DNA from 3 places in the Neobacillus sp. B24 genome. Region 3 is predicted to be linked to each of the others. Evidence: riboswitches for the same ligand, from Rfam matches in the RefSeq annotation. Region 3 holds a riboswitch; each other region holds the start of a gene.
What was found. A riboswitch is a leader RNA that binds a small molecule or an ion and turns the genes downstream of it on or off. The one in region 3 is predicted to bind S-adenosylmethionine.
Positions count from the first base shown of each region.

Region 1: linked by a shared signal. The riboswitch ahead of metK (methionine adenosyltransferase) and the one ahead of ACZ43M_RS07240 (homoserine dehydrogenase) in region 3 are both predicted to bind S-adenosylmethionine.
Region 2: linked by a shared signal. The riboswitch ahead of ACZ43M_RS22995 (methionine ABC transporter ATP-binding protein) and the one ahead of ACZ43M_RS07240 (homoserine dehydrogenase) in region 3 are both predicted to bind S-adenosylmethionine.

Region 1 covers NZ_AP035777.1:4,394,690-4,404,995, reverse strand. Annotated here, with positions in the region: gene ytkD (RNA deprotection pyrophosphohydrolase) at 1-458, shown strand, start outside; gene ACZ43M_RS21875 (ABC transporter permease) at 469-1,275, opposite strand; gene ACZ43M_RS21870 (ABC transporter ATP-binding protein) at 1,256-2,035, opposite strand; gene ACZ43M_RS21865 (ABC transporter substrate-binding protein) at 2,058-3,077, opposite strand; gene ACZ43M_RS21860 (alpha/beta hydrolase family protein) at 3,193-3,987, shown strand; gene ACZ43M_RS21855 (DUF2584 domain-containing protein) at 4,022-4,264, shown strand; gene ACZ43M_RS21850 (RNA polymerase sigma factor) at 4,383-4,907, shown strand; gene ACZ43M_RS21845 (hypothetical protein) at 4,888-5,844, shown strand; gene pckA (phosphoenolpyruvate carboxykinase (ATP)) at 5,890-7,479, opposite strand; SAM riboswitch class I at 7,755-7,900, shown strand; gene metK (methionine adenosyltransferase) at 8,136-9,335, shown strand; gene ACZ43M_RS21830 (gamma carbonic anhydrase) at 9,379-9,894, opposite strand; gene ACZ43M_RS21825 (alpha/beta hydrolase) at 10,057-10,306, shown strand, end outside.
Region 2 covers NZ_AP035777.1:4,609,830-4,620,135, forward strand. Annotated here, with positions in the region: gene ACZ43M_RS22970 (cysteine desulfurase) at 1-631, opposite strand, end outside; gene sufD (Fe-S cluster assembly protein SufD) at 631-1,932, opposite strand; gene sufC (Fe-S cluster assembly ATPase SufC) at 1,957-2,742, opposite strand; gene ACZ43M_RS22985 (MetQ/NlpA family ABC transporter substrate-binding protein) at 3,264-4,109, opposite strand; gene ACZ43M_RS22990 (methionine ABC transporter permease) at 4,126-4,794, opposite strand; gene ACZ43M_RS22995 (methionine ABC transporter ATP-binding protein) at 4,787-5,812, opposite strand; SAM riboswitch class I at 5,934-6,045, opposite strand; gene ACZ43M_RS23000 (O-acetylhomoserine aminocarboxypropyltransferase/cysteine synthase family protein) at 6,162-7,478, opposite strand; SAM riboswitch class I at 7,544-7,648, opposite strand; gene ACZ43M_RS23005 (hypothetical protein) at 7,727-8,074, opposite strand; gene ACZ43M_RS23010 (MFS transporter) at 8,206-9,468, opposite strand; gene ACZ43M_RS23015 (nuclease-related domain-containing protein) at 9,696-10,306, shown strand, end outside.
Region 3 covers NZ_AP035777.1:1,466,154-1,476,459, forward strand. Annotated here, with positions in the region: gene argF (ornithine carbamoyltransferase) at 1-177, shown strand, start outside; gene ACZ43M_RS07215 (argininosuccinate synthase) at 262-1,476, shown strand; gene argH (argininosuccinate lyase) at 1,544-2,920, shown strand; gene ACZ43M_RS07225 (carbon-nitrogen hydrolase family protein) at 3,226-4,083, shown strand; gene ACZ43M_RS07230 (GNAT family N-acetyltransferase) at 4,095-4,757, shown strand; gene ACZ43M_RS07235 (GNAT family N-acetyltransferase) at 4,778-5,449, shown strand; SAM riboswitch class I at 5,526-5,637, shown strand; gene ACZ43M_RS07240 (homoserine dehydrogenase) at 5,704-6,906, shown strand; gene ACZ43M_RS07245 (YfhD family protein) at 7,251-7,436, opposite strand; gene ACZ43M_RS07250 (YfhE family protein) at 7,542-7,679, opposite strand; gene ACZ43M_RS07255 (TIGR01777 family oxidoreductase) at 7,775-8,674, opposite strand; gene recX (recombination regulator RecX) at 8,746-9,552, shown strand; gene ACZ43M_RS07265 (SDR family NAD(P)-dependent oxidoreductase) at 10,008-10,306, opposite strand, start outside.

The sequences.
Region 1 (10,306 bases), 2.5 Mb from region 3:
TCTTGGATGATAACGGACATAAGGTAGAGCTTTCGTTTTCTAAAAATGCTTTTACTATCGGAGCCCAGCATGTTTTAGTGATTGCTCAATTAGGCAGCTGCTGGGTGCTGACAAAGCATAAAGAAAGAGGGCTTGAGTTTCCCGGGGGAAAGGTGGAGCGTGGAGAAAATCTTGAAGCTGCGGCCAGACGTGAGGCCTACGAAGAGACGGGAGCGGTGTTCTCAGAGTTATCCTATCTGGCGGAATATAAGGTTTCTGACAAAAGCGGCCCGTTTGTAAAAGCAGTTTTTTGGGGGAAAGTAGACAAGCTGGAGGATACAGAAAGCTATTTTGAAACTAATGGACCGCAGCTCATAAAAGGTGATTTGCTAGAGCTTAGATTTGGCAGCGATTATAGCTTCATCATGAAGGACCGAGTTGTCGAGGAATGCCTCCATTATATAAAACATAAAGAATAGCGGCAGCCCACTATTCTTTAATAAGCTTCTTCTCCAGTAATTCAACAAGCTGGTACATGATTGTCGCGATAACAGCAATCACCAAGAGCGATAAGAATACAAGGGTGAAATTAAACACCTGGAAACCATAAATAATCATGTAGCCCAGCCCTTTGGAGGAAACGAGGAATTCCCCAACTATGACACCAACCCACGATAGCCCCACATTAACCTTTAGGGTTGAGATAATCGTAGGGAAACTTGCAGGGACGATGGCCTCTCTGAAGCATTGCAGCCGTGTCGCGCCAAAGGTCTGAAGTACTTTTAGATAGTTGGGGTCCACCTCTTTAAACGACGTATACACTACAATGGTTGTGATGATGACAGAAATAATGGCACCCATGGCAATAATCGAAGGGTAACCAGGGCTAAGTGCCACAATCAGTACAGGGCCCAATGCTACTTTCGGCATTGCGTTTAATATGACTAAATAAGGGTCAAGTACTTTAGAGATCATCGGTGACCACCAGAGAATGGCGGCCAAGAACACTCCAAGAAAGGTACCAAGAATAAATCCGAAAATGGTTTCCGTTAAGGTTACTCCTAAATGCGTAAACAACGAGCCGTCTTGAACCTTGTCTAATAATAGGTCCCATATTTTTGACGGAGAGCTAAAGATTAGCGGGTCAATCCACTCATTTCGACTAAAAACCTCCCAACTCGAAAAGAAAAGCAGGAAGATGATGGCCTGATAAAAACGCACCCATCTTTTTTCGACCTTTAGTGATCGAATGTAATTTTTATGGAGGAGTTCTACCTTATTCGGTTGTTTGTTCAATGGATTCCAGCTCCTTCCATATCGTTTGGAAAATATCAGAATAGGCTTCATGACCTCTAGCTTTAAAAGGGGTTAGAGATTTTAATTCTTCCGGTATTTCAAACGTTTTATGAATCCTGCCGGGACGAGAAGAAAGCAGGTAAACGCGGTCACTCATGGCGATTGCCTCACCAATATCATGGGTGACAAGGATGGCTGTTTTTCCAAATTCCTCAAGTGTATTTGAGACCAAATCTTCAAGCTTCAGCTTTGTTTGATAATCAAGTGCTGAAAAGGGCTCATCGAGCATCAGCAGCTTTGGTTCGGTAGTGAGTGTTCTTACGAGTGCTACTCGCTGACGCATGCCGCCTGATAATTGTTTAGGTAATTGGGTTCCAATGTTGTCATTTAATCCCATTTGTTTTAACAGGTTTAAGGCGCTGGTCTTTGTCTTTTCGTTAAGCTGCTTTGATAATTTAAGTCCTAATAGAATGTTCTCTTCAATCGTCTTCCATGGAAATAAATAATCCTGCTGCAGCATGTAGCCGATGTCATTCTTTGAAGTAGAAACGGGCTTATTTTCCAATAAGACCGTTCCCTCTGTGGGTTTAATCAAACTGGCGATAATCGAGAGCAGGGTAGTTTTCCCACAGCCGCTAGGGCCGAGGAAGGAAACAAACTCCCCCTCCTCAACTGTAAGTGAAATATCGGAGAGGGCCGTGGTAGCAGTGTCTCTGGTAAAATAAGTGTGATGAATATCTTGAACTTTCAAGAAGCTCATGAAAGGCGGCCTCCCTTCTCTTTTATTTTTTCATGACGCTCTCGGCAAAATCAGTATTTACTAATGTCTTATAGTCAACATCTTGCGGAAGCTCTCCTGCTTCATTCATGATATCTTTTAGATTTTTCCATTCCTTTTCATCAAGGATTGGGTCTGTAGCAAAGGAACCTTGGCTCTTATAGCGTTCAACTACTGTTGACATAATTTCAGGATCGGTATCAGGGAAAAATTCTTCTACTGCCTTGGCAATTTCTTCAGCTGAGTGAGTCTCCACCCATTGCTGTGCCTTATAAACAGCTCTGGTGAATTTATCGATAATGTCTTTGTTATCCTCCATATAGCTTTCTTTCGCCATAAACGTTGTGTAAGGAACAAGGCCTGACTCTTTACCAAAGGAAGCAACAATATGACCTTTTCCTTCTTTTTCGAAAATGCTGGCGGTTGGCTCAAATAACTGGACAAACTCGCCTTGCCCTGAGGCAAAGGCATTGGCGATATTCGCAAAATCGATGTTTTGGATTAAATTTAAATCCTGATGCGGGTCGATGCCGTGCTTTTTAAGGACGAATTCACCAACCATTTGCGGCATGCCGCCTTTGCGCTGTCCGAGGAAGGTCGTTCCTTTTAGCTGATCCCATGAGAAATTATCGATCTTCTCTCTTGCAACAAGGAAGGTGCCATCTGTTTGGGTTAACTGTGCAAAGTTAATCACGGGGTCATTGGCTCCTTGGGCATAAACATAAATCGATGTTTCCGAACCTACCAATGCAACGTCAGCGCCGCCTGAGATAAGCGCAGTCATGGTTTTATCGCCGCCAGGTGTTGTTGTCAGCGTGACATCAAGGCCTTCTTCCTTAAAAAAGCCCTGTGTCAAGGCAACATATTGCGGTGCGTAGAAAATCGATCTCGTGACTTCGGCAATACGTACTTTTTCCAGTTTCTCCGGTTCTTTGCCGCCTGTATCTTTATTACAAGCAATTAGGGAAAACATAAGTATTGTGATGAGGAGAAAGGAAAAACCGATTTTTGACCATTTCTTCATCTAAAATTAACCTCCTTTATCTGGGCTAATAGCCTACGATATCGTATGACGCAGAAAAAAATGTGTGAATGCCCAGTTTCAAAATATTTTTAAAGACTTAAAAGGATCGATAACAATGAACAAAAATAATGGAAAGATAGTTAATATTAAACGGTTCCCATCCCCGAATCCAAATGTTTTCCTCAAAGAAATCACCTATTACTCGGGTGGTCTAAAAGTGAAGGGAATGCTAGCAGAACCACGCGATCAAGCAGCGTGTGATGGTTTTTTATATTTACGGGGCGGAATTAAAAACGTTGGCAAAGTCAGGGCAGCGCGGATTGCCCAGTTCGCCCAGGAAGGCTTCATCGTGTTTGCCCCTTATTATCGGGGAAACCAAGGAGGAGAGGGGAATGAGGATTTTGCCGGAAAAGACAGAGAAGATGCCTTTTCTGCATACCTGTTGCTGCAAGCATGGCCTCAAGTGAAGAAAGTACATATTTTTGGATTTTCCCGCGGCGGGGTAATGGCATTGTTAACCGGAAACCAGTTTCCTGATGCCGCTTCACTCGTTACCTGGGGCGGAGTCAGTGATATGAGTTTGACTTACTTTGAACGTGAGGACTTAAGAAAAATGATGAAGCGGGTGATTGGTGGTACACCGGAAAAATTTCCGGAGCGGTATCAGGAACGAACACCCCTGTTTGAACTGGAAAAACTCCAGGCACCTGTGCTGATTATCCATGGGGTAAGGGATCAAAATGTCTCGGTTGAGCATGCCCACAAACTGGAGGAGCGTCTTCGCAATTTGAACAAACCAGTGGAGGGTTGGTATTTTGACGATTTCACACATTATTTCCCCCCCGCAATTAATCGGGAAGTCGTAACTGATTTAGCGAATTGGATGAAAAAACATGGTAAAAGATGTTAAGATAGTAATATAAATTGTAGAGGAGCGGATTTTAATGGGTATGCCTCTTGAATTAAATACACTGATTGTCACAAAAGGAAATGAGAAACGGGTGGAGGAAAACTTGTTTGTTCTACAAAAAGAAGGTTACCGCCTATATCCAATTGAAATTCCGATTGATGTAAGAAAAACATTGGACAGCAGTTCAAGTGGTACCGCCTTGATAAAGAGGGTCGAGTGGGAGAAAAATACAACAACCTTGACCTATCAATTAATTTCATTAAATTCGACGAATTAAAGCAGGCAGCCGTGACCTGCTTTTCTTTTTGCAAAAAAGTGTAATAAATCAAGCTGAAAGCCGTCATATTTATGAATTCAAATTTTTCCAAAGGTTTATAGGGAAGGGGGTAAAAAAATTGGAACGGGCCCACCAGATTGAAACATGGTTTATTCAATATGAAAAGGATGTTACCAATTATCTAGTTTATTATACAGGCACAACTGATGTGGAGGATTTGGTCCAAGAGACGTTTTTACGGGCATTTCGTGCGCTGGGCAGGTTTAAACATGAATCAAGCCCGAAGACATGGCTGATATCGATCGCCAGAAATACAGCTATAGATCTTTATCGGAAACATTCAGTATGGGAGAAGCTGAAAAGACAGCTTAGGCAGGAGTCACCAAGTCCACAGAGGCCTCATACGGAAGATGGTTTGTTGAAGAAGCTGGAGTATGCCAGCTTGTACGAGGCAATCAATGCACTAAAGCCCAATTATCGGGACGTGATTTTATTAAGGGGGATTTCTGAACTGTCGGCACAGGAGGCAGGCCAGGTTCTCGGTTGGTCGGAAAATAAGGTGAATGTGACATTTTTCCGTGCCGTAAAAAAATTGAATGAAATGTTAAAGGAGGGTGAATATTTTGAGCAATTTATCGGATAAAGAACTGCTAGAATTGATGGGCGATTTTCCAAAGCATGAGCTATCGACAAAGGTGAGAACACAAATGCTAAAACGAATTAGTGAAGATGTTTCTACCAGCCCTAAACGGAGGCTTAGCCTCCAAAGAGTTAGCGCTTTGGCGGCGGTGTTTATTCTTGCCTTAATTGCTCCAATCCTCTATTTTTCAAATGCTTCGGGAGAGAAGAGCCTTATAAGCGGATTTCTGACAACAAAAGCTGAAGAAGGTAATTATTTTGCTCTAATGAATGAAGGAAAACCAATCTACGCAGATAGTAATTATGGAATTCCTGACAAGGTTAGTTTGCTTGCACCAGAGGAATGGATAGCTAATGATAAACGTTCTGTTGCGAAAATGATGATTTTTCTGTGGGGCGATTATAAGGATTTTGCCAATAACCCCTTAACTGTAGAAGCCGTCCATGTTCAAACAGGGGTTAAAGAGCAGCTTACCGAAGCCGTTGTTTCAGGGGGATTGTATGGCTCTGATGCCCATGCGTTGACATCCTTTAAACCTTTCAGTACCCCTGGCGTTTGGAACCTCCAGTTCTCAGTTGGAGGTAAAAACGTTGGCGAATTCTCCATCTATGTTAAAGAACCCTATATTTCGTTTGGTAAATCAACGTTATTAGTCTCGTCTGAGGACCTATATGCCGGTTTCTATGAGCATGAAATTATCGAAGTTGAAGGAGAAAATCTTCCGGAAGAAATAGAATTAAAGATATTTACCATAGAAGGGGAAACAGCGTTGACCACTACGTTTCCATTTAAAAAGGTAGCAGATTATACAACAACAGACGGGAAGAAGATTTCTCAGTACGGCGGAGGTTTCACGCTTGAAAGAAGTGGAAACTATCAATTTAGTGTGCTGCAGGAATCACAGGCTGTAGAAGTAAGGAAACCAAGTAAGACAAAATAAATAATGAAAAAAGCGATTCGACGTTGAATCGCTTTTTTCAATAAATTAGGCAATTGGGCCGCCTTTAGCTGTAATTTCTGGTGCAACATTTGTAAACTTCTTAAAGTTTTCGCGGAATTTCCCGGCTAGTTCTTTTGCCTTCTTGTCATAGGCATCAGCATCTGACCATGTCTTCACTGGCTGCAGCACTTCATCCGGAACCCCGGCTATATGGAGCGGGATATTTAAACCGAAGATTTCGTCCTTGACGGTTTCAACATGATTTAGTTCTCCTTCGAGAGCCGCTTGGACCATTGCTCTTGTATAGGAAAGCTTCATCCTGTTGCCGACACCATACTCGCCCCCAGTCCAGCCTGTATTCACTAGGAACACATTAACGTTGTGCTCAAGAATCTTTTCACCAAGCATATTGGCATATCGAGTTGCCGGCAGCGGCAGGAATGGTGCACCAAAGCAGGTCGAGAAGGTAGCCTGTGGTGAAGTCACACCACGCTCAGTTCCAGCAAGCTTGGAAGTGTAACCGCTTAAAAAGTGGTACATTGCCTGCTCTTTTGTTAATTTTGCAATGGGAGGAAGTACACCGAAAGCATCAGCAGTCAGGAACACAATTGTGGTCGGATGTCCGGCAATACTAGGTACAATGATATTATCAATGGCTTCAATCGGATAGGCAGCACGCGTATTTTCTGTCAAAGTACCGTCATCATAATCCGGAATTCGTGACTCTTTATTGATGACAACGTTTTCAAGTACAGTTCCAAAGCGAATGGCATCAAAAATTTGCGGTTCCTTTTCACGGGTAAGGCCGATACATTTTGCATAGCAGCCACCCTCTATATTAAACACACCATTGGATGACCAACCGTGTTCATCATCGCCGATCAGTTTGCGATTAGGGTCGGCTGAAAGGGTAGTTTTTCCTGTTCCGGAAAGACCAAAGAAAAGGGCAACATCACCTTCTATACCTACGTTCGCCGAGCAATGCATGGAGAAAATGTTATTCTCCGGGAGTAAATAATTCATTACAGAGAAAATGGATTTTTTCATTTCGCCGGCATACTCTGTCCCGCCAATTAGTACGACACGATGTTCAAAGGATATAATAATGAAGGTTTCTGAATTTGTTCCATCCACAGCAGGGTCCGCCTTGAAATTTGGTGCGGAAATGACCGTAAATTGTGAGTCGTGGGTCAAAAGGTCGTCTTCGGTTGGGCGAATAAACAATTGCTGTGCAAATAAATTATGCCAAGCGAATTCGTTGATAACCTGAATCGGCAGGCGTGACTTTTTATCGGCTCCAGCAAAACCCTTAAATACAAAGATCTCATCTTGCTGCTTTAAGTAGTCCAAAACCTTATTATACAAGTTTGTAAAAACCTGTTCAGAAATTGGCTGATTGAGTGACGCGCCCCAGGCAATTTTGTCTTTTGTGGTCGATTCGGATACTATAAATTTATCTTGTGGGGAACGTCCTGTATATTTTCCTGTTGAAACGGTAACAGCACCTGTGGCAGTTAAGGATCCTTCATTTCTGCTTAAGATTTTTTCTACCAGCTGCGGCACAGATAGTTGAACCTGGGCATTGCATTCATTCAGGAACAGTTTTAATTCATTTGGAGTATGAACAGAATTCATTTAAGAAACCTACCTTTTAAAGATTTTTATACTCTAAATATTCTTATCCAATAGTATAACACATTTAATTGATTAGTCTATACTAATCAATTAAATTAAGTTGTATTTTATACAATATTCTATATTTAGTAAAAAGTCATGAAAATGGGTCGTGTTTTACGTAAATTGGTTTAAGATTTTGCATGTACCAAAGTTTGATTTTAACCAAAAGTTGCTAAAAAATCCATTGACATGCTTTGTTTGTGTAGGTTATGATTTAACCTTGAACGGATACTCTCTTATCCCGAGCTGGTGGAGGGACAGGCCCTGTGAAACCCAGCAACCTGCAACTAAGAAAATACCGATATGCCACGAGTGTACGGTCGTTTTCTGGGCAAAGGTGCTAAACCTGATGCAAGGCATATGCCTTGAACGATAAGAGTGAAAGGCACGCGCAAAACATTGCACTCAACCTTTCCTCTAATGGGAAGGTTTTTTCTTTTTTCTGCGTCTACATAATAGTTTTTATACAACGTGAGAACGCCTTCGGGTTTTTTATTTTTAATAAAATTCCTGTAATTATTTCATACTATAAAGGGAATGAGTTCCGTATCAAACTCTGAGGTTCGCAAGCTTTACTATTGCCTCATTTATTTCATAGTATAGGAGGAATTCAGATGTCAACAAAGCGTCGTTTGTTTACTTCTGAATCAGTAACTGAAGGTCATCCCGACAAGATTTGTGACCAGATTTCTGATTCCATTTTAGATGCCATTTTAGCCAAGGATCCGAATGCCCGTGTTGCTGCGGAAACTTCCGTAACAACAGGATTGGTGCTTGTTGCTGGTGAAATCACCACTTCCACCTACGTGGACATTCCAAAGATTGTTCGTGAAACCATTAAAGGAATTGGCTATAATCGTGCAAAATACGGATTTGATTCCGAGACTTGCGCCGTTTTAACTTCCATTGATGAGCAATCCCCTGATATTGCCATGGGAGTCAACCAAGCGCTTGAAGCACGCGAAGGCCAAATGTCTGACGACGAAATTGAAGCAATCGGTGCTGGGGACCAAGGTTTAATGTTTGGATTTGCCTGTAATGAAACGAAGGAACTTATGCCACTGCCAATTTCTTTAGCACATAAGCTTGCCCGCAAGTTGACAGAAGTTCGTAAGGAGGATATTCTTCCATATCTTCGACCAGACGGCAAAACTCAAGTAACGGTAGAATATGATGAAAATAATCAACCTGTACGGATCGATACGATTGTTATCTCTACGCAGCACCATCCCGAAATCTCGCTAGAGCAGATCCAGCGAAATGTAAAAGAATATGTTATTAATCCGGTTGTTCCCAAGGAATTAATCGATGAAAATACTAAATATTTTATTAACCCTACCGGTCGTTTTGTAATCGGCGGCCCACAAGGGGATGCGGGATTAACAGGCCGTAAAATTATTGTTGATACTTACGGTGGATACGCCCGTCATGGCGGCGGAGCATTTTCCGGTAAAGACCCAACAAAAGTTGACCGTTCGGCTGCCTATGCTGCACGCTATGTGGCAAAAAATATTGTTGCCGCAGGTCTTGCAGACAAATGTGAGGTACAGCTTGCCTACGCCATAGGTGTCGCTAGACCGGTATCCATCTCGGTTGATACTTTCGGAACCGGCAAAGTGAGCGAAGATATTTTAGTTGACCTTGTCAGCAAAAACTTTGACCTGCGCCCTGCAGGAATTATTAAAATGTTGGATTTACGGCGTCCTATCTACAAGCAAACAGCGGCATATGGACATTTTGGCCGTACTGATGTTGATGTTCCGTGGGAACGGACCGATAAAGCTGAAGCACTTCGTCAACAGGCGGAGGGCTGATTAGAAAACGGGAATTACACATAACGTGTGATTCCCGTTTTTCTTATCTTTTTTGCAGTGATTTATAATACTGAGCCTTTTCTGCATATTCTCTTATAATTCGGTCCATGTCCTTGATATCTTCCTCATTTAATTCCCTGATTACTTTGGCAGGTTTGCCAAACGCCAATGTGTTCGGAGGTATTTTTTTACCTTGGGGCACTAAACTGCCAGCGCCGATGAATGCCCCTTCGCCAATTTCTGCCTGGTCGAGGATAATCGAGCCCATTCCAATTAACGCTTTTTTTCGAATGATACAGCTATGTAAAATGACCTGATGTCCGACTGTGACTTCATCCTCTAAAATTAGCGGGTTGTTGGGGCTTTGATGTAATATGGAATTATCTTGGATATTGACACGGTTGCCAATTTTCGTCGGCGCAACATCACCGCGAATCACCGTGTTAAACCAGACGCTTGACTCCCCGCCAATTTCAACATCGCCGGTAATAGTTGTATAATCTGCAATAAATGCGGTATCAGCGATTTTAGGATATTTATCTTTAAATGGATAAATCATTAGTCTCTCTCCTTTGGGATGATGCTTCTATTTTAACGAATAAATGAAGCACTTTTCAAAAATTATACTATTATACAGTGTGTTTAACGTAACCCATAAATATCATTGACCCTTGGTTATATGGTAAAATACTTAAAATGAGAAGTTTCAGGGGGAGCAATTATGTGGAAGTGGGAAGCAGAAGGATCCGCAAAGGCTGTTATCGTGATTGTCCACGGCGCTATGGAACACCATCGACGTTATGGCTGGCTGATTGAAATGTGGCGTTCATCCGGCTTTCACGTCATCATGTCCGACCTTCCGGGACAGGGGATGACGACAAGGGCAAACCGCGGTCATATAGAATACTTTGATGAATACATAATAGAAGTAAAGGATTGGATTCAAACAGCCTATCGCTATGATTTGCCGG
Region 2 (10,306 bases), 2.3 Mb from region 3:
GAACATCGATTTTCATATGCGGTGCACTTTGCGCACCATCAACAACCATCACAGCACCATTTTCATGGGCAATCTTAGCGATTTCTTTCACCGGGTTAATCACACCAAGCACATTTGATACCTGCATGACAGAGACAATCTTTGTATTTGGTGTTACCGTTGACCGCACATCATCCAATGAAATACTTCCGTCTTCTTGAAGCGGAATATACTTCAACTGGGCTCCGGTCCTTCTTGCCACCTGCTGCCACGGAATGATGTTACTGTGGTGTTCCATGTGGGTAATGACGATTTCATCGCCTTCCTTCAAAGTCGCGGCGCCGTAGCTAGCCGCAATCGTGTTGATGGAAGTTGTCGTACCCCTTGTAAAAATAACTTCTTGAGTTGACTTGGCATTGATAAACTTACGAACCTTCTCACGGGCACCTTCGTAAGCATCAGTAGCCTTTGTTCCTAGTGTATGCACACCGCGGTGGACATTTGAATTGTATTCGCGGTAGTATTTTTCAATCGTTTCAATAACCTTAATCGGCTTTTGTGAAGTGGCTGAGCTGTCCAGGTAGACAAGCGGCTTGCCATTCACTTCTTGGTGTAAGATCGGAAATTGACTGCGAATATCCTGGATATTCATTATCTTACTTTCCTTTCGATAACTTCCGTTAATTGCTTTTTCACGTGCTCAATCGGAAGCTGGTTAACTACTGGTGCAAGGAAACCATGTATCACAAGACGCTCTGCTTCAGTCTGCGGAATCCCCCGGCTCATTAGATAATAAAGCTGCACAGGGTCAACGCGTCCGACAGAAGCTGCATGTCCGGCCATAACATCATCTTCATCAATTAACAGAATTGGGTTGGCATCGCCGCGTGCTTTTTCGCTAAGCATCAAGACACGAGAGGTTTGCTCAGCATCTGATTTTGATGCCCCGTGTTCAATTTTGCCAATTCCATTAAAAATGGAAGTAGCACTATCTTTTACGACACCATGATTTAAGATATTACCTTGTGTATGCTTACCAAAATGAACAACCTTGGTCGTGAAGTTTTGCGTTTGCTCGCCACGGCCAACAACAACAGTTTTGGTATCGCCATAAGAACCGTCACCAAGCAGGTTGGTTGTATTTTCAGAAATCGTATTGCCCTCGTTCATTAAGCCAAGCGCCCATTCAATCCGAGAGTCTCTGCCAGCCACACCACGGCGGTTCACATAAGTAGTGATCCCTTTAGCCAGATTATCAACAGCACCGTACTGTACTCTTGCATTCGTATTGGCAACAACTTCTGTTAAGATGTTTGCCAATGTATTAGAAGTTTCCACTGTAGAAATGTAGTTTTCAACGTATGTGATCGAGCTGTTATCATCACCAACAACTAGCACATGGTTAAACAGGTTTGCTTCACCATCATCGTGGACAAATACTGCCTGAATTGGTTCAGCGATTTCCACGTTCTTTGGTACGTATAAAAACACACCGCCGTTCACTAGTGCTGCATGAAGGGCTGTCAGCTTGTGCTCATCAGCATTGATAGCTTGTGTCATATAGTACTTTTTCAATAAATCACCGTGCTCTCTGGCAGCGGTAAAGATATCAGTAAAAATGACGCCTTTATCCGTTAACTCCTGGGATAATGATAGAAAAGCAGGAGTCTGGTTGTGTTGGATATATAAATTATGAGTTTCTGCATCAAGGTCGATTAACTCTTTTACTGCTTCAGGCAGCTCAGCAAGCGAAGTATAAGCAGAACTTGTAACAGTATGCTGATTAAATTGTGTAAAATTCCATTTATCAATTTTCGTTTTATCAGGTTTCGGCATTGGCAGCTCATCTAGTTGGGCCAAGGCCTTTAGGCGAAGCTCTTCAAACCAGACAGGCTCGCTCATCCCTTTTGAAAAAGAGCTGACAAAACCAGTATCAATAGTTTCGATTGTCATGTTAATCCTCCTAACTTAGGGCTTTTAAGCTTCTTGCTCAACTGTTTCATCTTCAATACCAAGCTCTTGCTTGATCCAGTCATAACCTTCTGCTTCCAAGCGTTGTGCAAGCTCTGGTCCGCCAGATTTAACGACACGGCCCTGCATCATCACATGCACATGGTCAGGAGTGATGTAGTTTAATAAACGTTGATAGTGAGTAATAATTAAGCAGCCAAAGTCATCAGAGCGCATTTGATTGACACCTTTTGATACGACCTTCAGCGCATCGATATCAAGTCCGGAGTCGATCTCGTCGAGGATGGCAATTTTCGGCTCAAGCATCATTAATTGCAGAATTTCGTTACGCTTTTTCTCACCGCCGGAGAAACCTTCGTTAAGATAACGCTGTGCCATATCGAGGTCCATTTCAAGGAATTCCATTTGCTTATCCATTTTACGGATAAATTTCATTAAGGAAATCTCATTTCCCTCGCCAAGACGGCTATTAATCGCCGAACGCAAGAAGTCAGCGTTTGTTACACCGTTAATTTCACTTGGGTATTGCATTGCTAAAAATAGACCGGCACGTGCGCGCTCATCTACTTCCATTTCCAAAACATCTTGACCATCTAAAGTAATGCTGCCGCTGGTCACTTCATATTTCGGATGACCCATGATGGCAGCGGATAATGTTGATTTACCAGTACCGTTTGGACCCATGATTGCGTGGATTTCTCCACCTTTTACTTCAAGGTTTACACCTTTTAAAATTTCTTTCCCATCGATTGCAACATGCAGGTCCTTGATAGTTAATGTTGATCCAGCCATTTTTATACCTCCGCAAAAGAATGTTTTGTATCGTATCGACAGCGTCGATAAGGTATTTCATTCTCAATCTATTCTCATTACAATCTTATAACAAATTAAATGTGTTAGCAACCTTTATGCAGTGATAACTAGTCTTTGTTTTCACTAAAGCGTTACCAATTGAGAATGATCAAGATTTTTGAAAGAAAATTCTGATAAGAATTATGTAAAATAAACTCGAATTAAATCATACCTTATTTTACAAGGAAATGCCAATGGATAAAGTGAAACTTCAATCAGTGGGGGTTTTTTCCATCCCCCACTGATTGTTAGTTGAACCAATCGGGCATTTACGGGCAGTTAACCCCCACCTATACTTCTTCGATTTGTGCAAGTATTAAGATGGGGGTTTTACTGCCCGTTAATGCGGGATAAATTGATGGTAATCCATTCTATTTTTCACTTAAAAGGGTGGATTAATGTATATGGAAAAGAGGCTGTCAAAAGCAGCCTCTTCATCTTTGTTTCTTCTTATTTAATTATTACTCGGATACCGGTACAACTGCTCCTTCATATTTTTCAAGGATAAAGTCTTGAATTTCTTTAGAGTGCAGCACTTCTACAAGCGTTTTGATTGCTTCATTATTTTCATCGCCTTTACGAACGGCAATGACGTTTACATATGGAGATTCTTTATCTTCAATCGCAATAGAATCCTTGATTGGGTTTAAGCCGCCATCAATTGCATAGTTGGAATTGATTAATACAGCATCGCCTTCGCCATTATTGAAAATCTGTGGTAATAATTTTGCTTCGTAGTTTGCATCAAACTTTAATTTTTTCGGATTGTCTACAACATCTTTAATTTCGGCCTTTGTTTTATCAATGCCTTCTTTTAGCTTAATTAAGCCCTCGTTTTCAAGTAATGATAGCAGACGGCCATGGTCAGCGACTGAGTTGCTCATAATCAGATGCGCGCCTTCTGGAAGGTCGTTAAGATCTTTGTATTTTTTTGAATAAACACCGATTGGCTCAATGTGAATTCCGCCAGCATTAACAAATCCATAGCCAAACTCTTTATTTTGTGCCTCGAGGTATGGAATGTGCTGGAAGTAGTTTGCATCCAATTCCTTTGATTGTAGAGCCTTGTTCGGTAAAACATAGTCAGTAAATGTTTTAATTTCAAGATCAATGCCTTTTCCTTTTAAAATCGGTTTTGCTTTTTCAAGAATTTCCGCGTGTGGTACAGTTGATGCTCCAACCACTAATTTTGTTGTTTCTGCTTTATCCCCGCTAGTGCCTTCAGACTTGTCTTCATCTTTAGTGCCGCAAGCAGCTAATACAAGCGCAAGTGTTAATGTTAAGAGTACGTTTAACCATTTTTTCATTTTCAAACTCTCCTTTTTATCTTTTATCTAATTTTGAAGTGATGAAATCACCAATAAACTGAATCACAAACACGATGATTAAAATAATGACTGTAGCGATGAAGGTTACATCATTCTGATTGCGTTGGAATCCATAGTTATAAGCAAGGTTTCCCAAGCCGCCGGCACCAATCGCTCCGGCCATCGCTGTATACCCAACAAGGGCAATCGCTGTAACTGTAATCCCCGAAATAAGCGCCGGCATCGATTCCGGCAGCAGCACCTTCCAAATGATGGTGCCCGTTGTGGCTCCCATTGATTTTGCTGCTTCAATGACCCCTTTATCAATTTCCCTGAGGCCAATTTCGACCATTCTCGCATAAAACGGGGCAGCACCAATTATCAGCGCAGGCAATGCGGCATCTTCACCAATCATTGTTCCGACCAAAAATGTTGTAAACGGAATTAATAACACGATTAGGATAATAAACGGGATTGAGCGAAAGATATTGACAATGCCGCTAATAACCGCATTTATCGGCTTATTTTCCCAGATGTTTCCTTTTGCTGTCAGAAACAAGATTAATCCAAGCAGCGTACCCAATATAAATGTTGCAAGAACAGATATGCCCGTCATATAAAGGGTATTTTTTGTTTCTTGCCACATAATCAGCCAATCCACATTCGGTAAATATTCCTTAATCATTTACAACCACCTCCACTCCTACCTGCTGGGAACGAATATAGGCAATGGCCTTGTTGATTTCAGCCTCGTCCCCATCGATATGAATGAACAGTGTCCCATATGAACCGCTCTGCGTTTGCGAAACTTTACCCTGCAAAATATTTATTGTTACATCGTGCTGGCGAATTAGATTCGTAATTACCGGCTGCTCTGCAGATTCGCCAATAAACGTTAATTGAGCAATTTTTCCTGAATTATAACGTTCAAGTAAGTGGTCAGCTGTTTCCTTTGTTTCCTCTGGTTCAGACACCTGCTGCACAAACCGTTTAGTAATTGGCTGCTGCGGATTTTTAAACACATCCAGTACCGAACCAAGTTCTACAATCCGGCCGCTTTCCATCACGGCAACCCGGTGGCAGATTTTCCGGATGACATGCATCTCATGGGTAATTAACACAATCGTTAAGCCCAATTTTTTATTAATATCGACTAGTAAATCGAGGATTGAATCCGTCGTTTGCGGGTCGAGAGCCGAGGTTGCCTCATCACAGAGAAGTACCTTAGGATTATTGGCAAGCGCCCTGGCAATGCCGACACGCTGTTTTTGACCTCCGCTCAATTGTGAAGGATAGGCATCTTCCCGGCCTTGGAGTCCGACAAGCTTCACCAGCTCTGCCACCCGTTTTTTTCTTTGCGGCGCGCTTACTCCCGCTATTTCCAAAGGGAAGGCAATATTTTCACTTACTGTCCTCGACCAAAGGAGGTTGAAGTGCTGAAAAATCATGCTGATTTCCTGACGGGCTTTCCGAAGCTCGCTGCCCTTTATTTTTGAAATCTCGCGACCGGCAACAGTGATACTTCCTTCGGTCGGGAGTTCCAGACCATTCAGCATCCGGATTAACGTACTCTTTCCGGCGCCGCTATACCCGATTACGCCGAAAATTTCTCCATCTTGTATTTCCAAATTGACATCATCAACTGCTTTTAGCTGGCCTTTTTTGGATTGGAAAACTTTGCGGACACTCTTAATTGAAATCATTGACTCACCTACTTTTTATCCTTGATATAGGTTTTGACTATTTTTATGAAAGGATTCTTTTTTTAGAAAAATAAAATGCCCTTCCGCACGGGCAGAAAGGCATCAGTAAATACAATCCTTTCTCCCATCTCCCAAAGCTTGACGCTTTGTGTGAATTGGCACCATTTCAGTTTCAATGAACTGACGGTTGCCGGGCTTCATCGGGCACATCCCTCCACCTCTCTTGATAAGAGCTTAAGCAATCTTATATTTAATTAAAAATATTTTCAAAAATTAATTTACGTTTGCTATCGTATCATGGATAAAAAGTCGTGTCAACGAAATAGTTTTATTATCTTACTAAACTATTTTATGCATTCGTTTTCAGTGAAGACAATCCTGTTGCCGCTTCGATTGCTTGCTCGAGATCCTCAACCAAATCCTCGACATTCTCAATGCCGATGGAAAGACGAATTAAATCTTCCGACACACCTGCTGCTTTAAGACCTTCCGTATCAAGCTGCTGGTGAGTTGTGCTTGCTGGATGAATAATTAGGCTCTTGGCATCGCCAACATTGGCCACATGTGCCCAAAGCTGGATGTTGTCGATTAATTTCGCGCCTGCTTCTTTGCCGCCCTTAATTCCGAAGACCACCATGGACCCTGCGCCTTTTGGCATATACTTTTTAGACAATTCATAATCAGGGTGTGACGGATGCCCAGGGTAAGAAACCCACTCTACCGCAGGGTGATTTAATAAGTACTGTACTACCTTTTCTGTGTTAGCGACATGCTCTTTCATGCGCACATGCAGCGTTTCAAGTCCAAGCGTAAATTGGAAAGCATTTTGTGGGCTTAATGCAGGTCCAAGGTCACGAAGGAGCTGGACACGTGCTTTAATAATATAAGCAACGGCACCTAATGCTTCTGCATAAACAAGATCATGATAGCTTGCATCTGGCGTCGTGAAACCAGGGAATTTCGGTGAATTCCAGTCAAACTTGCCGCCGTCAACTATGATGCCGCCAGTTGACGTGCCGTTACCAAGGAGCCATTTGGTCGCCGAATGGACCACAATATCAGCCCCATGCTCAATTGGCCGGCACAGGTATGGCGTAGCGAAAGTGTTATCGATGATTAACGGTACACCTGCGTCATGCGCAATCTCCGCGACTTTTTCAATATCAAGGACGCGAAGACTTGGGTTGCCGATTGTTTCCGCGAAAACCGCTTTTGTTTTTTCCGTAATGGCTGAACGGAAGTTCTCAGGATTCTCCGCATCAACGAATTTCACATTGATTCCGTATTTCGGCAGGGTTACCGCAAATAAATTATAGGTACCGCCGTAGAGGTTTCCAGCTGCAACAATTTCATCGCCTGCTTCAGCAATGTTTAAGATTGCCAGTGTGATGGCTGCCATCCCGCTTGCCACCGCAAGTGCGCCTACGCCGCCTTCCAACAGTGCCACTCTGTCTTCAAAAACAGTTGTGGTTGGATTGTGAATCCGGGTGTATATGTAGCCAGGCTCTGCTAGCGCAAACAGGTTTGCGGCATGCTCTGTGCTCTTAAATTGGTAGGCATTGTTTTGATAGATTGGCACGGCCCGTGCCCCTGTAACTGGATCTGGCGCCAAGCCGCCATGTACACTCAATGTTTCAAATCGATAGTTCTTTTGGTTTTCGGTCATCTTCCTTGCTCCTCTCTTTTTGGAAAAATAAAATCCCCACTTCATAAGAAGAGGGGATTATGCTCTTCTTATCTTTCAGAGCGAACTTGCTCTGCTGGAATTAGCACCGTATGTAAGTCACCGGTTGCCGGGCATCACAGGGCCAGTCCCTCCGCCTCTCTTGATAAGATAACTTATTTAATTGATAGAATATTTAAAAACATAATACCGCAACTTCAATTCCGAGTCAATGACTTTGAATAAAATTTTTATGATACAAGAGCGCCGTGCGGCATTGTCAAATAAAACATGGATTCAAGTAATAAGATTATTCTTAAGGGTGCTGATACCATCAGCCGACCGCTCTTTTGAAGGACTCTCAATCTTTCCCTTCCTTCTAATAGTCGTGTTATTTCCGGAGGCTGACCACTGATTTTGATGGTGGTGTGCTCCATGTCTTTTTCATTTGAGGCTGTTACCTCACCATGTTTGATTACTAGCACAATAGTTTGTTGATCTGAAATCAAGGATACCCGTAAATCAGCAGACTCTAACAACGGCTGCAACTGTCCCTGCCTTTTTACAGCCATTAGAAATGAACTTACTGCTTCCTGCATTTTCACCACTCCGAATCATTTGTCTCTACCAATACTATTCAGCAATAGCGCTTGTATTCCTTTTAGATTCGCTCGACAAATATCTGATGTGTCTGAGGAAATAATGAGATTTCCCAAGATATATGTCGGATTTATGATATTTTTGTAGAAACGGATTTATTGTTATTGGTCGAAATGCCCCTGAAGACGACCAAGAAATAGATGGAACCGATTAGATATAAAACGGCGGTTATGCTGAACACATAGGCATATCCCCAATAAGCCCCATACTGGACGACAATTCCGGTCGAGACCGGCCCCATTAGTGCCCAGCCCAAATTGAATACCATTTGGTTTATTGAGTTCGCCAGCCCCTTCATCGAGTCGTTGACCTTTGACATCATCAGCGACATTTGAATCGGATTTCCGGCGTTCATTAATGCTTGGCGAAATAAAAACCCTAGTGCCGCCAGCCATAGGTGGTTCGTATAAGCTGTTAATAGAAGAAATGGCAGCGAAGCTAATTGGAGGAACACAACAGCCCTTACTTCACCTACTTTTTTCACGACCCATGGACCAATAAACATTGCCAATGCTGTTGCCGCCTGCCCGAGCGAGATAATAAAACCAATTGAAGTTGTCGATGCGCTGAAACGATCCGAAAAATACAGATTTAAATAGGGAATCACCAGCCCTGCACCAAAACCGATCAGCATTTGGGCAATGGCAAATAAGACAATTAGTTTCATGCCGTTAGTTTTCCATATGAACGGTTTTTCCGGTGCTTTCTTTGGTTCTAGTCGTTTTTGGGTCAATGCTTGGAATTTTGTAGTAGGTATAATCGCAATCAAATAAATGACGGCACCAATAATCAGGGTCAATCTGATGCTATTGAGATCACTGACAAAAAACGAGAACACGTCAGTTAGCAAGCCGCCAAGGAGACTTCCTACTACATTGGCAGCCGTCATAAACGCAAAATGCAGACTGAATAAATTTACCCGCTGTTCCGGGGTTGAATTTTCTGCAAGCCATGGGATTCCCGAGACTTGCAGAAAGGCCATTGCCAGACCGCTGATGAACGCAAAAGTAATTAATAATTGTTGGCCGGAAACGACACTTCTAGCAAGCAGGATTACCCCTGATAAGAGTATTCCGTATAAAATGACTTTCTTACGGCTGTAGCGGTCACTGATGATTCCCGCTGGGATAAGGATCAGTGCCGTCGCTAACGAGGTCATCGAGATGACTTGCCCGTTGACGGCCTCCGAGTAGCCAAGCTTTCGAATATAGAAATTGTAAATGACCATAAAAACTCCAAGACCTATTTGCGCAAGAATATTTGCCATAAAACTTAGTTTGATATTTCGGTTATATGTACTAATTTGGGCTGCCCAATTATGATAAAAGGCCATTGCGTTATGCTCCTTTGGTAGTTTGAGAGTAGGGGTTTGCGGTGATATTTCGCTTCCCTAAGTATCATAATCCAGTGGCCAAGTTTTTGTAAATAAGGAAGGGTTATATTTTTGGGAATTTTGGGAATCGACAAAAGTTAACAAAGGTTTCATTTATTCCGGCTTTATTGGTGGGGATTTTTTGTAAAATTAAGGTTGGTACTTTATATTTAAAGGATGGTGGATTTATGCTGAAAAAGCAGCGGTTAGTGCCGAAGGAATTATCAATGACGAGGTTATTGAATGCGAGAATGAATGTACTCAATGACGAAAAATGGAGATTAGAAAAGGGCTTTGCTGGGGAGGTTAAATTTGATTCCATGACTGATGGAATGCTCCAGAATAAATGCAACATTATAAATGGATTGTGGCTCAAGTCTGGCGATAGCATTTTTCAGATTGATAAGGTCTTGACTTTTCAGAAAAAAATTTATCTTATTGATGTAAAAAACTACGAAGGCGAATACTGCTATGATTCTGATGGGCGGTTAAGGAAAGCTGACAAATTTTTAAAAAATCCTTTGAATCAGTTACAACGTGCCGACGACCTATTCCACCAATTAATCCAACAATATGGACTTCATTTTACGATTGAATCTTACTTGGTTTACATCAACCCCGAATTTACTTTATATGCTCCTAAAAATGAATCTGTTATACTCCCAACACAAGTGAATTGGTTTTTGAGAAAATTAAATACGGAGTACTCAAAGCTCAACGACGGGCTTGAGAAGCTGTCAGATTTGTTGGTGTCGCTCGATCTGGTGGATTCGCCCTTTGCGACATATCCTCCTTATGA
Region 3 (10,306 bases):
AATGCAGAATTATGCAAGTATGCAAAAGAGGATTTCCTGTTTTTACATTGTCTGCCGGCCCATCGCGGCGAAGAGGTAACCGCAGAAATTATCGACGGCCCGCATTCAGTTGTTTTTGATGAAGCGGAAAACCGCCTTCATGCCCAAAAAGCAATTTTAAAATTATTACTAGCTTAATAGTGGATTTTTTCGAGAAGTTATGTATAATAATACTTATGAATGAATAATAATACGAACATCAAATGGTAAGGAGCGTTACAAATGGCAAAGGAAAAAATTGTGTTAGCCTACTCAGGCGGTTTAGATACATCGGTTTCGGTGAAATGGATTCAAGAAAAATACGGCTATGACGTCATCGCGTTAGGGCTGGATGTCGGTGAAGGCAAAGACTTGGAAGCTATTAAAAATAAGGCGTTGAACGTCGGGGCGATCAAGGCCATCATGGTTGATGCCAAAGAATTGCTAGCCAAGGATTATATTTTACCAGCTTTAAAGGCTAATTGTTTATATGAAGGGAAATACCCACTATCCTCCGCACTATCAAGACCGTTAATTTCAAAATTATTGGTCGAGGTGGCAGAGCAAGAAGGCGCTGCTGCGGTTGCCCATGGCTGTACCGGAAAAGGAAACGACCAAGTTCGTTTTGAGGTTTCTGTTCAAGCATTAAATCCAAGCTTGAAAGTAGTTGCGCCAGTACGTGAATGGGGTATGACCCGTGACGAGGAAATCAAATATGCCGAGAAAAACGGGATTCCAATTCCAGTAGACTTGGATAATCCATTCTCGATTGACGCCAACATTTGGGGCCGCGCCTGCGAAGCAGGTGTGCTCGAGGATCCTTGGGCTGAGGCACCTGAAGAGGCTTATGACTGGACCAATCCGATCGAATTGACTCCAGATGCTGCAGAGTATGTGGAAATCGAATTCGAACAAGGCGTTCCAGTTGCCCTTAATGGCGATAAATTACCGTTAGTTCAGTTGATTGAAACGTTGAATGCACTTGGCGGCAAGCACGGTGTCGGGCGTATCGATCATATTGAAAATAGATTGGTAGGAATCAAGTCTCGTGAAGTTTACGAAAATCCAGCAGCTTTGATTTTAATCAATGCTCACAAGGAGCTTGAGTTTTTAACATTGCCACGCGAGGTAACTCAGTTTAAGACCCAAGTGGAGCAGCAAATGGCGAAAATCATTTATGAGGGCCTTTGGTATTCACCATTAAAAGCTGCGCTTGATGCGTTTATCGACGAAACGCAAAAAGTCGTGTCAGGCACCATCCGGGTCAAGCTTCATAAAGGCAATCATACCGTTGTCGGCCGTAAATCCGTACACAGCCTTTACAATGAGGAATTGGCCACGTATACAAAAGGCGATGCTTTTGATCATAACGCGGCTGTTGGCTTCATCAAGCTTTGGGGACTGCCGACAAAGGTTTATACAGAGGTAAATAATAAAGCGACAGTTTTAAATAAATAATAGGAATTGGAGCGGATTGCCCTCGAAACTTCTTTTCGGGGGCTCCCATTTTTAGGAGGATATTTCAATGTCAAAGTTATGGGGCGGACGTTTTACAAAGGAAACAAACAAGCTAGTTGAGGAGTTCACCGCATCGATTTCCTTCGACCAAAAGCTGGCCAAAGAAGATATCGCCGGGAGCCTCGCTCATGTGCAAATGCTTGGTGAATGCAGCATCATTCCTTTGGAGGATGCGGAGAAAATTAAAGCCGGCCTGCTAAAGATTAAGGAAAAAGTAGACCGCGGTGAAGTGGAATTTTTAGTGGAAGATGAAGATATTCATATGAATATTGAGCGGCAGTTGATTGAAGAGATTGGTCCTGTGGGCGGCAAACTCCATACTGGACGCAGCCGTAACGACCAGGTTGCCACCGACATGCATCTTTATTTACGGACAAAAACAACTGAGCTGATTAAATTGGTGGAGGATGTCCAGAAGGCAATTATCGGTCAAGCAAAGGAGCATGTGGAGACGCTGATTCCGGGCTACACCCACCTGCAGCGTGCCCAGCCTGTTTCCTTTGCCCATCATTTAATGGCGTATTTCTGGATGTTCGAGCGCGATAAAGAAAGATTGCTAGATTCATTGAAACGGGTGAACTGGCTGCCACTGGGATCCGGGGCTTTAGCTGGGACAACTTTCCCGATTAACCGTGAACTTGTCGCAGGGCAGTTGGGCTTTGAAACGATTTATCCGAATAGTATGGATGCCGTCAGCGACCGTGATTTTATCCTCGAGTTTCTGTCGATTGGCTCAATCATCATGACGCACATTTCCCGTATATCGGAGGAGTTTGTAATTTGGTCAAGCCAGGAGTTTCAGTTTATCGAGTTGGATGACTCGTTCTGTACTGGCTCAAGCATTATGCCGCAGAAAAAGAACCCGGACGTGCCGGAGTTGTTGCGCGGGAAAACCGGCCGTGTGTACGGCAATTTGGTTGGTTTGTTGACGGTGTTGAAGGGTCTGCCGCTCGCCTATAACAAGGACCTTCAGGAAGACAAGGAAGGCATGTTTGACACGGTGGAAACGCTGGAAGGGTCATTGAAGCTGCTGGCACCAATGATTGAAAGTATGACGGTTCGCAAAGATGTCATGCGTAAAGCCATCAATAACGATTTTTCCAATGCGACCGATATTGCCGATTACCTTGTCCGTAAAGGCCTGCCATTCCGTGAGGCTCATGAAGTGATTGGAAAAATTGTTCTCTATGCGATCCAGTCCGGCAAGTTTTTATTGGATTTGAGCATGGAAGAGTATAAGGAATTTAGTTTGTTGTTTGAAGAGGATATTTACAAAGTTTTGGCCCCGGAACATGTTGTGGCGGTGAGGAACAGCTTTGGTGGGACTTCGCCGGAGCAGGTGCGAGCGCAGATTGAGCTGGGTGAGGGGAAATTGGAGCATTAAAAGGGGTAACTTTTTGCTCTGAAAAATATATCAACACACTTTAGGTGGATATCGACATATTTTCAGCAGATATCAACACAAAACTGAAGGATATCGACACAATATCAGCGGATATCAACACAAAATACGAGTATATATATAGTCGAGCCAGCGACCAGCTGGCTTGTTCTTTTATACCAGGGGTGGCTTGGTATGGAGGGGATGGTAAAAAAGATTTACGAGGCGCATTTCATTTGTATTCCCTCCATAAATAGTAGATAATCTCCATTAGGAATCAAACAAATCATCCAACAAGGAGGCCAAAAATGAAACTAAGAGTTTCTGCAGTTCAGTACCATCTACATACAATCCATTCCTTTGAGGAGTTCGCCGCCCAGTGCGAGCATTACATAAAAACAGCCGAGGAATTTGGGGCGGAATTTGTCCTGTTTCCGGAATTCTTCACGACCCAGCTGCTGTCTATCGGTAACGGTCAAGGCCAGAGCCTGACAATCAACGATCTGCCAAGCTTCACCGAAAATTACAAAGAACTTTTCGCCAAATTTGCCAAACAAACAAACATGCACATCATTGCCGGAACGCATGTTATTGAAAAAGACGGCAAGCTTTATAACACTGCGCACCTGTTCTACCCGGACGGCAGAATCGGTGAGCAGGCCAAGCTCCATATTACCCCAACTGAAATTAAAGAATGGAATATGGCACCTGGTGACTCTTTTCAAATTTTTGAAACTGACAAGGGGAAAATTGCCCTGCTGACCTGCTATGATATCGAATTTCCAGAAATCGTCCGCATGGCTAAGGCAAAGGGCGCTGACGTGATTTTCTGCCCATCCTGTACAGATGACCGCCACGGCTTCCATCGTGTCCGCTACACCAGCCATGCCCGGGCGATTGAAAATCAGGTATATGTGGTTCTAACCGGAACTGTCGGTGCGCTGCCAACAGTCGACTTCATGCGTGCAAACTTCGGCCAGGCTGTCGTTATTACGCCTAACGATATCCCATTCCCGCCGCAAGGTATTCAAGTGCAAGGGGAAATCAACGACGATATGGTTGTCACCGCAGACCTCGACCTTGATCTGCTTTACGAAGTAAGAGAGCGCGGTGCAGTCACTACTTGGCGCGACCGCAGAACGGATCTATACACAGATTGGCAATAGGGGTGAGCCCAATGTACCGAAGTGAATTTTACGTGTACGACCAAGACCGGCTCCTGCCGATTTGTATCCGTAATTACACGAAGGATGATTTTGACCAACTCATTGATATCCAGGCGGAATGCTTTCCGCCCCCGTTTCCCTCTGAACTGTGGTGGAATAAAGAACAGTTGACCAGCCATGTTACCCATTTCCCGGAAGGGGCTTTATGTGTAGAAATCAACGGTGAACTCGCCGGGTCGCTTACCGGTCTCGTCGTTGAATTTGACTCGAACGACCCTAACCATAACTGGGAGAAAATCACTGACCACGGCTATATTCGCAACCACAATCCCAACGGCAACACGCTGTACATCGTCGACATCAGTGTCCGTCCCCAGTACCGCAAGCTTGGACTTGGCAAACTAATGATGCAGGCGATGTACCATGTTGTGATTGAAAAAGGCTATGATCGGCTGCTTGGCGGCGGGCGGATGCCGGGCTACCACAAGGTCGCTGAAACCATGACACCAAACGAATATTTGAATGCAATTATAACAGGCCAGCTCAAGGACCCGGTTATCAGCTTTTTGCTGCGCTGCGGACGCGTACCACTAGGTATCGCCGAAAACTATCTTGAAGATGAAGAGTCCTGTAACTACGCTGCCCTGATGGAATGGAAAAATCCGTTTAAATAAAAAAGGAGATTCACAAACCTATGGAATACAAACGCATTATCAATATCACTGACCCGAATTTCAAAAAACTGCACGACCTAATGGGACAAATTTTTCCGCCGGAAGAAGTCCTCGAGTACGATCTTTGGAAGGAGCCGCTTGAGGACCCATCGATTCGCGTGTTCGTTGCTGTCGACAACAATCAAGTGGTCGGGGCGACCGAATATCGCTATTATCCTGACTGGAACATTGCGATGACTGATTTTACCATCATCAGCAAACCGGGTCTGAGCCTAGGCCGTTTCCTTGCGCAAAATCGCTTAAAGGATCTTCAGCAGCTGGCAAAGGAAAACGGGAAAGAATTATTCGGGATGTTTGCCGAAATATATGACCCTTACCGGGTGGAACATCATGAATTTGGCGGCGTTAAGGTGATGGATCCGTATGTTCGCCGCGAAGTGTTGTCACACCTGGGCTATAAGCGCCTGGACCTAAACTACGTCCATCCGTCATGGGAAAACAACGGAGAGGCAGTCAAGGGTCTCGACCTATGCTTCATGCCGACTAAAGATGAGCTTGACCAGCTCCCGGCAGCTCTAGTTAAAGACTTCCTGACGACATATTATGCCGTGCTGTCAAACAAACCACAGGAATGGCTGGATATGGTTGAACGGATCAGCGGGCAAGAATCCATTTCATTATTGCCACTTTAACTATTGACTTTAATGGAAGATTCAGCTAATATTTCTTTTATAACTTGGAAATGAACGAAAATTTAAAAATATAAATCTCTTATCCAGAGAGGCGGAGGGACTAGGCCCGATGAAGCCCGGCAACCTTCAAGGTATTCCTTGAAAAGGTGCTAATTCCTGCAGGTTATCTTTAACCTGACAGATAAGAGGAGGACGAATCGCCCTCTTCTTATCGAAGGGGGTTTTTATTTTTTCGAAAAAAGGGAGGGAATGAAATGGCAGTGTTAAAGGTAGCTATTCTCGGTTTTGGTACCGTTGGAGAAGGGGCATATCGGACGATTTCTTCCCACGGGGAAGAACTGGCTGCTGTTTTGGGAAAAAAGGTGGAAGTGGCTGCCGTACTGATAAAAAATAAACAGAAGAAAAGGGATATTGCTCCGGAAGTGCTACTCACTACAGACTTCGAAGAAATTCTCCAATTGCCGCAGGTGGATATTGTGGTAGAAGCCATTGTTGGCAAAGAACCGACCTTTACCTATTTGAAAAAGGCAATACAACACGGCTGCCACATCATTACCGCCAACAAAGAAATGTTTGCTCATCATGGGAGTGAACTCATGGAACTGGCTGAGCAGCATAACGTTTCTGTCGGCTTTGAGGCGACAGTCGCCGGGGGTATTCCGGTCATCCAAACGTTACGGCAATTGTTAAAAATAAACCGTGTCCAACAGATTCAAGGAATCTTAAATGGGACGTCGAATTTTATCCTGACACAAATGCGGGAAAAGCAGCAGTCTTTTGCGGAAAGCTTATCGCAGGCGCAGCAAAATGGCTATGCCGAGGTAGACCCAACGAACGACGTTGAAGGCTTCGATGCCTTTTATAAAACCATGATTCTAAGCCGTATTGCTTTTGGGGAAGAGCCGGATTGGCATGGGGTAGAGCGGCAGGGGATTACCGCTATCACCAGCGAATTAATTGAAGCGGCAGGAAAGTTAGGGCTTCGTTTTAAACATGTTGCCAGCCTGACAAAGGTTGGGGAGCAAATCAAGGCTTCGGTGCAACCTGTACTTGTAGGTGATGAGCATCCTTTTTATCATGTCGAAGGGGTCGAAAATGCGGTCAATGTGTACTCCGATATTGTCGGCCGGATTACCCTGCAGGGCCCTGGCGCAGGAATGTTTCCGACCGCGAGTGCTGTCATCGAAGATCTGGTTTACGTCTGTCAAAACCCTTCCGGTAGGAAAAAGTACTCGCAAACTCCTGTTGCTGATCGTGAGCATAATGAAGGGCTAAAACAGGAATTATGGTTAGTACAGGGGCATCATGATACCCTCGCAACAGGTACAATAATAGATGAGGTCGGTAACGGAATCAGGGTCATCAAAGCAAGCAAATCTGATTTGGAACAGCTCGAGAATATTCTTTATTTTGCGATTCTTGGAGAAGTGGAACAGAAAGAAGTAGTGGTGGTGTAAGATATTTTAGGTTTACAACATATCCACATTGGTTAGTTCACAATCTAGTCAAATTTCCAACATAAATATGTTAAGAAACTGTGAAAGCAGTTGTTTAAAAGGGTAACCGGGAGTATAGTAAGGGTGTAGACAAGAATGTTTTGCCAACTTGATCTATGGGAATTACAGCAGTGCCGAGTTCTAGCCGTTGCCAAAACGGATACCTCTCTTTAGAACTCATGATTCATATGATTTCCCCCTTTTTTCATTATAAAAGAAGCAGGAATCCTGCTTCTTCTTTTTTTATGCCTTCGATGCCCGCCATTTCTTTCTGACCAACAGGCAAATAAGAGCTGTGATCAACATTAGCGGTTACGATTTTGTACGCGCTGATTGGCGGCATTTGCCCGTGCTTGTGCCTCCATATCCGCTCCGTCAGCCATTTCTTTTGAAAATTCTACATCCTGCCCGTCTGATTTCATGTTACTTGGAACCTGTGGAAGTGATGCTTTATTTCGGTCACGAGTTTTATGTCCGTGTGAACGGCCCATGAAAAAAACCCCTTTCAATGGTAGCTAGTGGAGCCGCAATCGCTACGCTCCCCTTACTAGCTTTACCAAATAAAAGAGGTCCATTAATGGAAAAAATTATGTATCTTACTGTCTGCCTTTGCGGTTCATGTAGCCGGCGGCACGGTCCGCCATTTTAAATTCATGGCCATAGGTTACTTCCTGCATGCTTGTTAAATTTGTACGTTCACGATCCTTATTGCGTTTTTTGTTTTCCGACATCATGATTCATCCCTTCCAAATTTATTTAAAGCAGGTATAAATGGTACATCATGTACACGTTTCCATTTTTGCCTTTTAAAAAAGGAATAATACCATTTTTACGAAAATATATTTTCTAAGGCGCTTTTTAAATCGGGATAGGTGAATTCGTAGCCATTCTTTAATAACTCGTTTGGCAGCACCTTCTGCCCGTCTACCACTAACGTGCTCATTTCTCCCAATAAGAACCTTAGCGCCAATTCTGGAACCGGTAGCCAATGCGGCCGCTGCAGCACCATCGCCAACGACTTACCAAACTCATTCATTGTTACCGGGGAAGGAGCGGTAAAATTCACCGGACCAAGAATATCCTCATTCTCCATCACAAACGTAATTCCCTTGACCACATCAGCAATATGAATCCACGACATCCATTGCTTTCCTGAGCCCATCGGCCCGCCGATAAAGGCTTGATAGGGAAAAAGCATTTTCGAAAGTGCGCCTCCCTTTTTGTCCAAGATGATGCCAAATCGACACAGAATCGTCCGCACTCCAAGTTCCTCGGCTTTGGATGCTTCTTGCTCCCAATCTATGACTGTTCTTGATAAAAAGTCTTCTCCTGAACCTTTGTCGGCTTCGATAAATGTTTGTTCCAAAGATGTTCCATAAAAACCAATCGCGCTGGAGTTAATCAAGGCATGAGGTTTACTCTTCAATTTTCTCATAATATTTAAAAGTTCTCTGACTGCATCAATTCTGCTGGTCAATATTCTTTTCTTTCTTTGCTCCGTCCAGCGCCCACTGTTAATCGATTCGCCCGCAAGGTTGATAAATATATCGGTTCCTTCCAATTCATCAGTCGGATTAGATTGTTCCGTAAGCCACTGAACATAGCGGAATTTTCCAGTTCCGCTCGCAGGCCTTCTGGTTAACACAATCACCTCATGCTCCTGCTGGACCAACTCCCGGACCAGCGCTTTCCCGACAAATCCCGTTCCTCCGGCAATAGCAATCCTCATGTCGCTACGCACCCCCCTTTAAAATATTGTATAATATTTGTAGAAGAATATGGCAAAGTGAAGTGAACAATATGGGCATTATTACAAAAATAACTACCCAGCAAAAAAATCAAGATCGGTTTAATGTGTTTATGGATCGCGGCAGCGGCGAAGAATATGCCTTCAGTGTCGACAGTGATGTATTAATCCGGTTTCAGTTAAAAAAAGGCATGGAAATCGACGAATTTTCGTTAATGGAAATCCAGTTTCAGGACGATATTCGCAAGTCCTATAACCTTGCGATTAACTATTTGGCTCGGAGGATGAGGTCAGAAAAGGAAGTACGGGATTATTTGCAGAAAAAAGAGGTCGAAGAGCCAGTCATTAATGAGGTGCTGCATAAATTAATCGCTCAAAAATACCTAAATGACGAGGATTTTGCTATGGCCTATGTGCGGACACAGGCCAATACAACGGACAAGGGACCGGATAATGTTAAGCAAGAATTGAAGGAAAAAGGAATCAGTGAGCAAATTTTAGCTGCAGCCTTGGACGAGTTTCCACTAGAGCAGCAGATTGAAAAGGCGGTTAAAATCGCCGGTAAATTTTTTAATAAAAATTCCAAAGATTCCATGCGTATTCAAAAGCAAAAGCTTGAACAAACGCTGCTTCGAAAAGGGTATTCTTTTGAGGTAATCGGAATTGCCATCAGTGAAACTGAGGAAGAGAACGTTGACGAGGAGATGGAAGCGATCCGCTTCCAAGGAGAAAAGGCACTGCGGAAATACGGGCAGTTGAGCGGGTACGAATTTCAGCAGAAAATGAAGCAGACCTTGTACCGGAAAGGCTTTGCGATGGATTTGATTGAGAAATATCTTGGGGAAATAGAAGATTCGTAAGGGTACATTTCATTCTAAAAGACAAAATTGGAAACTGTTGCGGCAAAAGTGTCTAATAGACCGTTTCTAAAAGACAAAGTAGGTCGGGAATCGGAGAAAGTGTCTAATAGAGGGCATCTAATAGACAAAATCGGTGAGTGAAGAGGAGAAAGTGTCTAATAGAACGCGTCTAAAAGACAAAAGTAGGTCGGGAATCGGAGAAAGTGTCTAATAGAGGGCATCTAATAGACAAAATCGGTGAGTGAAGAGGAGAAAGTGTCTAATAGAACGCGTCTAAAAGACAAAAAAGCTAAGTTTTTTGCAGAAATGTCCTTTATGAAGCTACTGAAAGACAAAATCAATACGTGGAGCAGGTAAACTGTCCTTCATCAAGCCGATGAAGGACAAAATCATCGAGACAGAGAATCAAACTATCCTAAGCTAAAAGCGGAAACACTGGCAATGATACTAGCCAATTACTTTTTCCTTTCAATAACAATTGTATCCTGATCAATCTGCTCCATGATAACCTCTGCTACAGATCTTGGGGAAGGTAGCTGGGACGGGTCTTTTACATAGTCGCCTGCATCCCAAAACGGCGTATTCATGCCGCCCATATAAACCGCATTAAACTTTATCTTGCTGCCTTCATATTCCTTTTGCAGCGCTTCGGTAAAGCCCCGGACCGCGAATTTGCTGGCACAATAAACAGCCTCGCTTACCTTACCACGCAACCCCGCAGTTGAAATAATATTCATGACCCGGCCTTCACCCC